2 regions of the Mycolicibacterium cosmeticum genome follow, and region 1 is predicted to be linked to the other one. Evidence: riboswitches for the same ligand, from Rfam matches in the RefSeq annotation. Region 1 holds a riboswitch; the other holds the start of a gene.

Region 1 (6,963 bases):
CGCCACCCCGATCGACGAGGTCATCGAAGAGGCGCGCGTCCAGCAGGCCGCCAAGGTGGCGGCACTGGAAGCCGAGTTGGAGGCTGCCCGGCGAGCGTTGGCCGAGCTGGACTGAGTGCAGTAGGTCCCGCTATCGGGCCATTCGCAGCAGTCCCCGCTCACACGCCCACTCATGGTGCAGGACACCGAGTTCCGTAGTCGGCGAAGCAATTCCGTCCAGTTCATCGGTGATCGCCCGGGCGGGCACCGTCGCGGCCAGGCCGGCGCACACGTTGCTCAGCGCGGCGTGCACTCTCGGCGCGAAGGCAAGATCACCCGGCGCGTGCATGCGCGTCAACGGGTTCGACAGATCATGCAGACCGAAAAGCCAGTGCGCCGTCCGGGCCGAGGCGTCTGGCGTGTAGGTGACCGGCTGCGGCGCCAGCGCGACCTCGTAGAACACCTGCGACCAGTACCCCAGGGCTTCCTCGGCTGTCATCGGTGAATCTGCGGTGATGAACCCGACCTGCACCATGCAGTCCCGAAGGTCGTCGGCGCGACCGTCGATCGCCGCGCGCATCACACCGACGGCCGCCCGGCGCATCGGCTCGGGGAGAATCTTCACGCAACCGAAGTCGACGACACCGACGCTGCCGTCCGGGTGGAACAGGTAGTTGCCCGGGTGTGGGTCGTTGTGCATCAGGTTGGCCAGCCGATAGTTGGCACTGGTGAAGAGGGTGATCACTTCGGCCCACGTGTTCTTGAGCCCCTGGTCGGCCTGTTGCGCTTCGGCCCAGCCCATTCCCTCGAGAAACGTCATCGTCAGCACGCGACCCGTCGACAGCTCGGGAATTGCGTCCGGGATTCGGATGAACGGGTGCCCGCGGTAGAGGTCGGCGAATCGGGCGATCATCGCGGCCTCCCGCCGGTAGTCGACCTCTTCGGCGATCCGAGCGCTCAGTTCGCGCGCCAACGACCGAGGATCGAGCACAATGCCGGCGGCCGAGGTCACGAACCGCAGGAACGTGGCCACCAGTTCGGTATTGGCCAGATCGGCCCGGATGGCCTCGGCCACGCCAGGGTATTGAATCTTCACCGCAACGGCGCGGCCATCCCGCAGGACGGCTCGGTGCACCTGGCCGATTGATGCGGCCGCGATCGGCTCGTCAACGAAGTCTGCGAACCCTGCCGCGGTGCAGCCCAGTTCGGTATCGAGGACTTCGCGCACCAAGCTGGGCGCCATCGGTGGCGCGGCGGACTGCAACCGGGTAAGGGCCCGTTGGTAGGGCGCGAATCCGCCGGTGCCCAAGCCACCCGTGTCGATGATGGAGAGCAGTTGCCCGAGCTTCATCAATGCACCCTTGGAGTGACCCAAGATCTCGGCGTAGCGTTCGGCGGTCCGCTCATGGAACCGTTCCACGGCCCCCTCATTGCCCGCCTTCTCACTGAGGCCGGCCACGAGCCGCCCGCCGGTCGCACGCGCGGTGAAGCCCGCCAGTGGCATGGTCCGGCGGATCCGTCCGTTTGCGATCGGCCTGTTCGGTTGCGGCATGTGAAGCACTCCCATCTTCCCCGCCCCGCGGGTAAAGTGATTCAGTACGGACAGTAAGTGATCACTTTGGAGGAGTCAATGACCGCGCCGACATCCACCCGGGAGCGGATCCTGACCGAGGCGATGCGGTTGTTCAGCGCCAAGGGCTTCGAGGCCACCAGCGTCTCCCAGATCGAGACCGCGGCCGGCTTGGCCGCGGGATCCGGCGCGCTGTACCGGCACTTCAAATCCAAGGACGCGCTGCTGATCGCTGGCATCGACCGGCAACTCGACCGCCGCGCCGCCATGCAGGACATCCGCGCGCTGTTCGCCGGCCTCGGCGACCTGCACAGCGAACTCACCGTGCTGGGCCGCTACCTGCTCACCGTCATCGACCAGGAAGCCGAGCTGCTGCAGATCGCCGCGCGCACCCCCGCCGGTCTGTCGGACCGGCTCGACACCGCCTATGCGGCATTGGTCGACTCGCTGACCGACGAACTCGACGGCTGGATCGCGGTGTGGGCGCCGAAGGCCTCACCGGAGCAAACCAAGACCCTGGCCACGCTCGGCGTCAGCAGCCTGCTGGGGGAACGCTTGGCCACCAACCTTTTCCGACGCGCGAGCGCGTCGGTTCCCGACGACCGCTATCTCGACGAGTGGACCGCGGTGCTGTCGGCTCGGGTGCGGACGTTGGAGTGACGACCGTCCGACGGCGACGCCCGGCAGGTCAGGCTGCCTGATGCCGGATTGGCGGGTATAGTCCCCCACACCACAAGTCAATACGCCGTTGACACGCAGCGGGAGAACCTCCGCGTCGGAGGCGCCGTAGGAGCAATCTCCTCCCCGAGAAACTCTCAGGCCCAATACCGTTGCGTCGAGGCAACTCTGGAGAACAGTGCCGGTGAGCCAACCGGGTACTTGCCGAAGGTGAAAGCGCGCACCCCGCGTCAAACTCTCAGGTAACAGGACAGAGCGGGGAGGTGCCACCACTCGCAGCCCATCCCTCGTGGGCTCGACGAATCGGAGTCACCTCGTGCACCGTCGAAACCGGCTCACCACAACCGATCTCAGAGCCGAGAGCTCATGACCATCAGCGTTTTCGAACTCTTCACGGTCGGAATCGGCCCCTCCAGCTCCCACACCGTGGGGCCGATGCGCGCCGCGGCGCAGTTCGTCACCGACCTCACCATTCGCACGTCGTTGACCGAGGTGACCGAAGTCCGGGTGGATCTGTTCGGTTCCCTGGCCGCCACCGGCGCCGGACACCGCACCTTCTCGGCGATCCTGCTCGGTTTGGAAGGACTATGGCCCGACACCGTTGAACCGGATCACGCCGAAGGACGGCTGGCAGAGATGCGAGCCGGCGGGACCATCAGATTGGGCGGCATCACCGAGATTCGATTGGCCGAATCCGATTTCCATCTGCACCCGGAGACGGTTCTGCCGCGCCACCCCAACGCGATGACCCTCGCCGCCTACGGGTTGTCCGGGCACGCGCTGTACACCGAGACCTACTTCTCGGTGGGCGGCGGTTTCATCGTCACCGGGGACCAACCCGCTGACCGATCCGACGACACCCCGAAGCCGTGGTCCTTTCACAGTGCCGCCGATCTGCTGGCGTTGGCCGATGACCACGACTGCAGCATCAGCGAGATCATGCTTCGGTACGAACTCACCTCCCGCACGCGCGACCAGGTCCACCACGACCTTCTGCATCTGCGGGATGTGATGGTCGCGTGCGCGCAACGCGGCATCACCCAGCAGGGGTACCTGCCGGGGAATCTTCGGGTGCCGCGGCGCGCACACGATTGGCACAGCCGACTGGCCGCCGAAGACCCGCACCGCGATGCCGCCTTCGCCGAGGACTGGGTCAACCTGATTGCCCTGGCCGTCAACGAAGAGAACGCCTCCGGTGGGCGCATCGTCACCGCACCCACCAACGGCGCGGCCGGCATCATCCCCGCCGTGCTGCACTACGCCACGCACTACACCAGGGCGGGCGTAGCCGATCCCGACGACACCGCCGTCCGATTCCTCCTCGCGGCCGGGGCGATCGGCTCGCTCTACAAAGAGCGTGCCTCCATCTCCGGAGCCGAAGTGGGGTGCCAGGGCGAAGTGGGGTCCGCAGCCTCGATGGCCGCCGGCGCCCTGGCCGAGATCCTCGGCGGCACAACGCGCCAAGTCGAGAATGCCGCCGAGATCGCCATGGAGCACAGCCTGGGGCTGACCTGCGATCCCATCGGCGGCCTGGTGCAGATCCCCTGCATCGAACGCAACGCCATCTCTGCCGGCAAAGCCATCAATGCTGCCCGGATGGCCCTTCGTGGCGACGGCACCCACCGCGTCTCCCTGGACCAGGTGATCGAAACCATGCGGACCACAGGCATGGACATGAGCAACAAGTACAAAGAAACCGCCACCGGCGGCCTCGCTGTCAACGTGGCGGTCAACGTCGTCGAATGCTGACCAGAGTGGGCGCGGACGGTATCGAACCGCCGACCGCTGGTGTGTAAAACCAGAGCTCTACCACTGAGCTACGCGCCCCGTCGCAGGCACGCTACACGCCCGCGCTGGCCAGTACTAAATCCGCAGCGCCGCCAGCGCGTCCCGCCAGACCGCGGCGTCACGCATCTCACCTGGCTGTTTGCACTCGGCGAACCGGATGACACCGGACCGGTCGATCGCGAAGGTGCCGCGGTCGGCGAAACCGGACTCGGAATTGAACACCCCGTACGCCGACGCGACCGCACCATGCGGCCAGAAGTCGGACAACAGGTCGAAGGTGAAGCGGCTCTGCTGCGCCCACACCTTGTGCGTCGGCGGCGGCCCCACGGAGATGGCGAGGGTGACGGTGTCGGGCGTGTCGTACACCTCGGGATGGGCCTGGATCTCCCCCAGCTCGCCCGCGCAGATCGGGGTGAAGGCCAGCGGGAAGAAGACCAGCAGGACGTTGCGGTCGCGCAGCGCCGACAGGGTCACCGGCCGGCCGTGCTGGTTTTTCAGGGTGAAGTCCGGCGCGGGCGCGCCGACCTCGAGCACTATCGCCGACCGGCGGCTTTGGACTTCGGCTGCACCAACCGGCTGGCGATCCAGTCCCCCAGGTTCGCCGACGAGGTCTGCATCAACCCGGCGGTCGGTGCCGACTCGGCGATCTCGGCGGGCTGAACGTGGCCCGGCTTACCCGTCTTGGGCGTGACCACCCAGATGACGCCGTCGTCGGCCAGCGGGGTGATGGCGTCCATCAGCCGGTCCACCAGGTCACCGTCGTCGTCGCGCCACCACAACAACACCACGTCGACGACCTCATCGGCGTCCTCGTCGAGAAGCTCGCCACCACAGGCGTCCTCGATGTCGGCCCGGATATCGTCGTCGGTGTCTTCGTCCCACCCCAATTCCTGGACGACCTGATCCTTCTCGATGCCCAGTTTGCGGGCGTAATTCGGGTCAGAGTCCGTCCCCGCGGCGACCACCGTCAGTCCTCCTTAAGCCGTTTCGAGTGCGCTCGGCCTATATTCGCACGCCGGAGGCCCAAGGCCGAGACTTGGCGGCAAGGTTTATCGATATGCCGCATCGCACATGTCCAGCGCGGCGGTCTTTGCATCGTTCAGCCGGCCCACCGCGTCGTTGAAGGCATCGGGCCCGACATCGCCGGCGATGGCCGAGGCCACCGCCCGCGCCGCGCTCACCCACTCGGTCAGCGCGCCCTTCAGCGCCGGGCCCAGTGGATCGGACAGGCTTTGCTCCACCAGATCGGCGCTGTGGTTGAGCGCGTCGATGGCAGGCTGCGCGGCGCCCGCCACGTCACCGTTCTCGTTGTAGGCGCCGACGTAGGTGTTCACCGCCGTGATGGAGTCCACGCTGCTGGAGCTCAGCGCCTCGCACGAGGTGTGGATCGCGCCGGTGGTGATCGACTTCTGCCGCTCCGACTCCTTCGAGCTGGAACTCTCGGCCGATTCGGCCGCCGACGCCGAGACCGAGGCCCGGTAGATGGGCGCGTCGGCCTTGTTCACGGTGGCGGTACCGCTGGTCTCGCTGGTACATCCGACGACGATCATCGCCAGCACGGCCAGACAACCCACGATCAGGGCGCCGACACGCACCCGCATCAGCACCGCAGACCCCCAACCACTGTTCAGCATTGCTGCCAGACGTTACCGCTTCCGACCAGCGAACGCCGGATCATTTGGTTACTGAGCGGTAGGACACCCTGCCCGGTGATCTGCGGCACGATAGGAGCACGATAGTGATCGCCACAAGCACCGCACTACGAAGCACCGTTAACCAAGGAGCCGCAGTTGACCACCGAGTTCGCGCGCCAAGACCTGGCCCAAAACTCCGGTAACGCAGGCGAACCCGACCGGGTCCGAGTGATCCGTGAAGGAGTTGCCTCTTATCTACCCGACATCGATCCGGATGAGACGGCCGAATGGCTGGAGTCGTTCGACGACATGCTCGAACGGCATGGGTCCGCTCGCGCGCGCTACCTGATGTTGCGCCTGTTGGAGCGATCGCGGGAGAAGCGCGTCGCCATCCCCGCCCTGACGTCCACCGACTACGTCAACACCATCCCCACCGAACTGGAGCCCTGGTTCCCCGGTGACGAGGACGTCGAGCGCCGCTACCGGGCCTGGATCCGCTGGAACGCGGCCATCATGGTGCACCGCGCACAGCGGCCGGGAGTCGGTGTGGGCGGCCACATTTCGACCTACGCCTCGTCGGCGTCGCTGTACGAGGTCGGGTTCAACCACTTCTTCCGCGGGAAATCCCATCCCGGCGGCGGCGATCAGATCTTCATCCAGGGGCACGCCTCCCCCGGCATCTACGCCCGCGCCTTCCTCGAGGGCCGGCTGACCGCCAACCAGTTGGACGGGTTCCGCCAGGAGCACAGCCACGCCGGCGGTGGCCTGCCGTCCTACCCGCACCCCCGGCTGATGCCCGATTTCTGGGAATTTCCGACGGTGTCGATGGGGCTGGGCCCGATGAACGCCATCTACCAGGCGCGGTTCAACCACTACCTGCACGATCGCGGCATCAAGGACACCTCCGATCAGCACGTGTGGGCCTTCCTGGGTGACGGCGAGATGGACGAGCCGGAGAGCCGCGGCCTGATCCAGGTGGCCGCCAACGAGGCGCTGGACAACCTGACCTTCGTGGTCAACTGCAACCTGCAGCGCCTGGACGGACCGGTGCGCGGCAACGGCAAGATCATCCAAGAGCTGGAGTCGTTCTTCCGCGGCGCGGGCTGGAACGTCATCAAGGTGGTGTGGGGCCGAGAGTGGGACGCGCTGCTCCACGCCGACCGCGACGGCGCCCTGGTGAACCTGATGAACACCACCCCCGACGGGGACTACCAGACCTACAAGGCCAACGACGGCGCCTACGTGCGCGACCACTTCTTCGGCCGCGACCCGCGCACCAAGGCCCTGGTGGACCCGATGACCGACACCGAGATC
Region 2 (6,963 bases), 1.2 Mb from region 1:
GCAGGCCTCCGGCAGCAGCGATCAGGCGGCCATCGAGAACGCCCAAGCCCGGCTGGCCGCGCTGTCCATCCTGATCGGCACGGTCGCCGCGACCGGGCCCGGGGTGAGCATCGCGATCGACGACGCGGCCCGCGGCGTGTCCCCGGAAACCCTGCTGGACGTGATCAACGAACTGCGGGCGGCCGGGGCCGAGGCCATGCAGGTCGGTGACGTCCGGGTCGGGGTGGACACCTGGGTGGTCGGGGCCCCCGGCGCGCTGACCATCGACGGCAAAACCCTGGGCCCGCCGTATTCGGTTCTGGCCATTGGTGATCCACCGACACTGGCGGCGGCGATGAACATTCCCGGCGGCGCGATCGACAGCGTCGAGCGGGTCGGCGGCGGCATGACCGTCACCCAGTCCGAACGCATCGAGGTGACCGCCTTGCGGCAACCGAAACCTCGCCAATACGCTCAGCCAGTCAAATGAGCAGTGCCCGCCCCCAGTTCGCAGCCAAAGGAGCGCCGTGAGCGAAATCCCAGCCGACCTGCAGTACACCTCCGAGCACGAGTGGGTGCAGCGCACGGGTGACACCACCGTGCGGGTCGGGATCACCGACTACGCCCAAGCGGCACTCGGCGATGTCGTGTTCGTGCAGCTGCCCGACGTCGGCGCCGAGGTGACCGCGGGGGAGTCTTTCGGTGAGGTGGAGTCGACCAAATCGCTGTCGGACCTCTACGCCCCGCTGACCGCGAAAGTCGTTGCGGTGAACGGCGAGCTGGAGGGCAGCCCGGAGCTGGTCAACTCCGATCCGTACGGCGACGGCTGGCTGATCGAACTCGAGCTGGATGCCGCGGCCCTGGCCAGCGGTTTGGCCGAATTGCTCGACGCGGACGCCTACCGAGGCGTGGTATCCGAGTAACGAGTTGTTAGGGTTTTGCCCATCGGTTCAGATGACCGACGGGCGTGACCGGATCCGGCCGTGGTGGACCCAACGGGACCCACGGCGCGGTACGGTCGATATCGACGTATGACGGCTGGGAGTTCGATGCCCGGCCACCGGGCAACACGCCACAGCAGCCAGCAGAGGAGCAGCGGGTGACGGAGAACAGCAACACCGGGGCCGACCAGACGTCCGACGAAGTCACCGTGGAGACGACATCGGTATTCCGCGCTGATTTCCTCAACGAACTGGACGCCCCGGCCGCGACGAGCAGCGACACCTCGGTGTCGGGGGTCGAGGGCCTGCCGGCCGGCTCGGCGCTGCTGGTCGTCAAGCGCGGCCCGAACGCGGGTTCGCGCTTCCTGCTCGACCAGCCCACCACCTCGGCGGGCCGGCATCCCGACAGCGACATCTTTCTCGACGACGTGACCGTCAGCCGGCGGCACGCCGAGTTCCGGCTGGAAACCGGCGAATTCCAGGTTGTCGACGTCGGCAGCCTCAACGGCACCTACGTCAACCGTGAGCCCGTCGACTCGGCGGTGCTGGCCAACGGTGACGAGGTGCAGATCGGTAAGTTCCGGCTGGTGTTCCTCACCGGGCCCAAGTCCGACGACGCCTGACGCGATCCCGGGATGACCCAACCGGACCCGGGATTCACCGGGATGTCGATCGGAGCGGTGCTGGATCTGCTGCGCCCCGACTTCCCCGACGTGACCATCTCGAAGATCCGGTTCCTGGAGGCCGAGGGGCTGGTCACGCCGGAACGCTCGGCGGCCGGGTACCGGCGGTTCACCGCGTACGACTGCGCACGCCTGCGGTTCATCCTGACCGCGCAGCGCGACCAGTATCTGCCGCTGAAGGTGATCAAGGCGCAATTGGACGCCCTGCCCGACGGTGAGCTGCCGGCCGGCGGAAGCGCTTATGCGGTACCGCGTTTGGTGCCGGTGACGCCGACGGCCGCCGACCAGCACGAGGCGGCCGCCGCCGTCGCCCCGGCGCAGGTCCGGCTGAGCAGGGAGGACCTGCTGGAACGGTCCGGGGTCGACGCCGCGCTGCTGGCCGCGCTGGTCACCGCGGGCATCATCCGGCCCGGGCCAGCGGGTTTCTTCGACGAGCATTCGGTGCTGATCGCCCAGTGCGCGCGGGCGCTGGCCGATTACGGGGTCGAGCCGCGGCATCTGCGCGCCTTCCGGTCCGCCGCCGACCGGCAGTCCGATCTGATCGCCCAGATCGCCGGTCCGGTGGCCGCCGCGGGTAATGCGGGCGCCCGGGACCGGGCCGATGACCTGGCCCGCGAGGTGGCCGCGCTGGCGATCACGTTGCACACGTCGCTGATCAAATCGGCCGTGCGCGACGTTCTGGATCGCTGAGGACTAGACTTTTCGGTGACGGCATCGTCATGGAGGGCAGACGCAGATGGGTGAGGTTCGGGTAGTCGGTATTCGCGTTGAGCAGCCTCAGAATCAGCCTGTGCTGCTGCTGCGTGAGTCCGATGGCGACCGCTACCTGCCGATCTGGATCGGCCAGTCGGAGGCCGCCGCCATCGCCCTGGAACAGCAGGGCGTCGAGCCGTCGCGGCCGTTGACCCATGATCTGATCCGGGATCTGATTGCTGCGCTTGGGCATTCGCTGAAAGAGGTGCGGATCGTCGATCTGCAGGAAGGCACTTTCTACGCCGACCTGATCTTCGATCGCGATATCAAGGTGTCGGCTCGGCCCTCGGATTCGGTGGCCATCGCGCTGCGCGTCGGTGTGCCGATCTACGTCGAGGAGGCGGTGCTGGCCGAGGCCGGACTGCTGATCCCGGACGAGACCGACGACGAGCCCTCGGGCCCGGTGCGCGAGGACGAGGTCGAGAAGTTCAAGGAGTTCCTCGACAGCGTGTCACCGGACGATTTCAAGGCCACCTAGCTTCCCCCGGGGCGGGGCCACCCGCATCGCTCCGCGATGGAGGTCACGGATACGTCTCGTGACTCCGACACGCGGGCCGTGTGTGGGATGACTGTGAAACGGGCAGCCATACTTTTCAACGACGACGAGCAGTAACCGGACAGTGTTGGGCGTATGCTCGACACATTCGAAACTGGGCAGATCGGGCGTGGGAGCAGGCCGCCGCGCAGGTCATGCAGCCGGAATCGATCGGCGGAGAGGATGGATTGTGGGCGACATGCCACGCACGCCACATCAGGGGGAGTTGGATCTGTCCACCACCAGCGGCCCCGCGGCCGGTCAAGTACCCGTGGTGAACGGCAGCGTCGGCGAGCCCGTGCAGGCAGGCCTGTTCCCCGACGACTCGGTGCCCGACGAGCTGGTCGGCTACCGCGGACCGAGCGCCTGCCAGATCGCCGGCATCACCTACCGTCAGCTCGACTACTGGGCGCGCACCTCGCTGGTGGTGCCCTCCATCCGCGGTGCGGCCGGTTCCGGCAGCCAGCGGCTGTACTCCTTCAAGGACATCCTGGTCCTCAAGATCGTCAAGCGTTTGCTGGACACCGGCATCTCGCTGCACAACATCCGCGTCGCGGTCGATCACCTGCGCCAGCGCGGGGTGCAGGACCTGGCGAACATCACCCTGTTCTCCGACGGCACCACCGTCTACGAGTGCACCTCGGCCGAAGAGGTCGTCGACCTGTTGCAGGGCGGCCAGGGCGTGTTCGGCATCGCCGTCTCCGGCGCCATGCGCGAACTCACCGGCGCGATCGCCGACTTCCCGGGTGAGCGGGCCGACGGTGGCGAGTCGATCCCCGCGCCCGAGGACGAGCTGGCCTCTCGCCGCAAGAGCCGCGACCGCAAGATCGGCTGACCCACCGCCGCGCACCTGGTGCAACCGGTCGGTAGACTGACTTCCGCATCGCCCTTGCGCGGGAGAGTTCCGTGACGGCCAGTCACGGGCGCCGAAGGAGCAACACCTCTCCGTCAACCTCTCAGGCACCCCGGACCGCGCACGGCCCCGATGCCTCTGGAAAGTGACGCGTTCCGCGCGTCCGCCCATGGGGAAAGGTCTTCGGGCCGAATCTCTCAGGCGCCCCGACAGAGGGAGAGGACGCGTTCTTTCGCGCGCGTCCCGCGCCGCAGGGGAGAGGTTCTCGTGTCTGTCCATTCCGGTTTCGCCGATCGCCACATCGGTCCCGACGCCGCCGCGATCACCAGGATGCTCGAGGTCATCGGCGTCGACTCGCTCGACGAACTGGCCGAGAAGGCGCTGCCCGCGGGCATCCTCGACGCCGCCTCCGGTGCCGGCCTGGCGCCCGGGCTCGATCTCCTGCCCCCGCCGGCCACCGAGGAGGAGTCGCTCGCCGAGCTGCGCGCGCTGGCCGACTCCAACACCGTCGCCGTCTCGATGATCGGGCAGGGTTACTACGACACGCTGACCCCGCCGGTGTTGCGCCGCAACATCCTGGAGAACCCCGCCTGGTACACCGCCTACACCCCATATCAGCCGGAGATCAGCCAGGGCCGGCTGGAGGCGCTGCTCAACTTCCAGACCATGGTCAGCGATCTGACCGGGCTCGACGTGGCGAACGCCTCCATGCTCGACGAGGGCACCGCCGCCGCGGAGGCGATGACGCTGATGCACCGCGCGGTGAAGGGTCCGTCGAACCGGCTGGCCGTCGACGCCGACGTGTACGCGCAGACCGCGGCGGTGCTGGCCACTCGGGCCGAACCGCTGGGCATCGAGATCGTCACCGCCGACCTGCGCGCCGGCCTGCCCGACGGTGATTTCTTCGGTGTCGTGGTGCAGCAGCCCGGGGCCAGCGGCGCGTTGGTCGACTGGACCGACCTGATCGGGCAGGCGCACGACCGCGGAGCCCTGGTGGCCATCGGTGCCGACCTGTTGGCGCTCACGCTGGTGTCCCCGCCCGGGGATATCGGCGCCGACGTCGCCTTCGGCACCACCCAACGGTTCGGCGTGCCGATGGGCTTCGGCGGCCCGCACGCCGGCTACCTGGCGGTGCACACCAAGCATGCCCGGCAGCTGCCCGGCCGGCTGGTCGGCGTGTCCCAGGATGCCGATGGCAACCCCGCCTACCGGTTGAGCCTGCAGACCCGCGAACAGCACATCCGCCGGGACAAGGCGACCAGCAACATCTGCACCGCCCAGGTGCTGCTCGCGGTTATGGCCGCGATGTATGCCAGCTACCACGGCGCCGACGGGCTGACCGCCATCGCGCGCCGGGTGCACGGCCGCGCCGCCGCGATCGCCGCCGCACTCGGTGACGCGGTGGTGCACGATCGGTTCTTCGACACCGTGCTGGCCCGGGTGCCCGGCCGCGCCGACGAGATCGTGGGGGCGGCCCAGGCCCGCGGTATCAACCTGTGGCGGGTGGACGCCGACCACGTGTCGGTGGCCTGCGACGAGGCCACCACCGAGGCGCACGTCGCCGCGGTGCTGGAGTCGTTCGGGGTGGCGGCTGCCGAACCGACGGACGTCGATATCGCCGACCGCGCCAGCGCGTTCCTCACCCACCCCGCCTTCACCCGCTACCGCACCGAGACCGCCATGATGCGGTACCTGCGTGCGCTGGCGGACAAGGATCTGGCCCTGGACCGGACGATGATCCCGTTGGGGTCGTGCACCATGAAGCTGAACGCGGCCGCGGAGATGGAGCCGATCACCTGGCCCGAGTTCGCCCGCCAGCACCCGTTCGCGCCGGCGTCGGACACCCCGGGACTGCGCAAGCTGATCGCCGACCTGCAGGACTGGCTGACGGCGGTCACCGGTTATGACCGGATCTCGTTGCAGCCCAACGCCGGATCGCAGGGCGAGTACGCCGGGCTGCTGGCCATCCAGGCCTACCACGCCGACCGCGGCCAGGGGCAGCGCGATGTCTGCCTGATCCCGTCCAGCGCGCACGGCACCAACGCCGCGTCGGCCGCCCTGGCCGGGATGCGCGTCGTGGTGGTGGCCTGCCGTCCCAACGGCGACGTCGACCTCGACGACCTGCGGGCCAAGATCGCCCAGCACGCGGAAAACCTTGCCGCGCTGATGATCACGTACCCGTCCACGCACGGGGTGTACGAGCACGACGTCGCCGAGATCTGCGCCGCGGTCCATGACGCCGGCGGCCAGGTGTACATCGACGGGGCCAACCTCAACGCGCTGGTCGGGCTGGCCCGGCCGGGCCGGTTCGGCGGCGACGTCAGCCACCTGAACCTGCACAAGACGTTCTGCATCCCGCACGGCGGTGGCGGTCCCGGGGTGGGCCCGGTGGCGGTGCGCTCGCACCTGGCCCCGTACCTGCCCGGGCATCCGCTGGCCGAGGAACTCGGGGATGCGCTGACCGTGTCGGCGGCGCCGTACGGCTCGGCGTCCATCCTGCCGATCACCTGGGCCTACATCCGGATGATGGGTGGGGTCGGTCTGCGCAGGGCCTCGCTCACCGCGATCGCGTCGGCCAATTATGTGGCCCGCCGGCTCGACGAGTACTACCCGGTGCTCTACACCGGGGAGAACGGCATGGTGGCCCACGAGTGCATCCTGGACCTGACCACGATCACCAAGACCACCGGCGTCACCGTCGACGATGTGGCGAAACGATTGGCGGACTTCGGCTTCCACGCCCCGACGATGAGCTTCCCGGTGGCCGGCACGCTGATGGTGGAACCCACCGAGAGCGAGAACCTGGACGAGGTGGACGCGTTCTGCGACGCCATGATCGCCATCCGCGCCGAGATCGACAAGGTCGGTTCCGGGGCGTGGCCGGCGGACGACAACCCGCTGCGCGGCGCCCCGCACACCGCCGAGAGCCTGCTGGTCGACGACTGGTCGCATCCGTACACCCGTGAGCAGGCCGCCTACCCGCTGGGCAAGGACTTCCGGCCCAAGGTGTGGCCGCCGGTGCGGCGGATCGACGCCGCCTACGGCGACCGCAACCTGGTCTGCTCCTGCCCGCCCGTGGAGGCCTTCGCCTAACCCTCCTCCCGCGAACGTTGATTACCGCTCGATTTTTCGCGGGCGCTTTCATAGCGCGGTAATCAACGTTCGCGGGCTGGGGTCGGGTGACCGCCTAACCCAGTAGTGCGGCCAGCGCGGCCGCCA

Evidence for each region. Region 1 has a riboswitch for glycine ahead of BN977_RS06530 (L-serine ammonia-lyase). Riboswitches for the same ligand answer to the same signal wherever they lie in the genome.
Region 2: it holds a riboswitch for glycine, as region 1 does, so the genes downstream of both, gcvP (aminomethyl-transferring glycine dehydrogenase) here and BN977_RS06530 (L-serine ammonia-lyase) in region 1, are expected to answer to the same signal.

What each region holds. Positions count from the first base shown of each region.
Region 1 is NZ_CCBB010000001.1:1,371,425-1,378,387, forward strand. Features, by position in the region: gene BN977_RS06515 (DUF6319 family protein) at 1-115, shown strand, start outside; gene BN977_RS06520 (ABC1 kinase family protein) at 131-1,531, opposite strand; gene BN977_RS06525 (TetR/AcrR family transcriptional regulator) at 1,610-2,209, shown strand; glycine riboswitch at 2,299-2,389, shown strand; gene BN977_RS06530 (L-serine ammonia-lyase) at 2,594-3,976, shown strand; tRNA gene BN977_RS06535 (tRNA-Val) at 3,983-4,054, opposite strand; gene BN977_RS06540 (peroxiredoxin) at 4,091-4,549, opposite strand; gene BN977_RS06545 (DUF3052 domain-containing protein) at 4,549-4,980, opposite strand; gene BN977_RS06550 (Rv2240c family protein) at 5,065-5,649, opposite strand; gene aceE (pyruvate dehydrogenase (acetyl-transferring), homodimeric type) at 5,806-6,963, shown strand, end outside.
Region 2 is NZ_CCBB010000001.1:128,489-135,451, reverse strand. Features, by position in the region: gene BN977_RS00685 (DUF881 domain-containing protein) at 1-469, shown strand, start outside; gene gcvH (glycine cleavage system protein GcvH) at 507-902, shown strand; gene garA (glycogen accumulation regulator GarA) at 1,079-1,543, shown strand; gene ftsR (transcriptional regulator FtsR) at 1,556-2,293, shown strand; gene BN977_RS00665 (bifunctional nuclease family protein) at 2,340-2,834, shown strand; gene BN977_RS00660 (MerR family transcriptional regulator) at 3,091-3,726, shown strand; glycine riboswitch at 3,776-3,874, shown strand; gene gcvP (aminomethyl-transferring glycine dehydrogenase) at 4,012-6,837, shown strand; gene BN977_RS00650 (vWA domain-containing protein) at 6,932-6,963, opposite strand, start outside.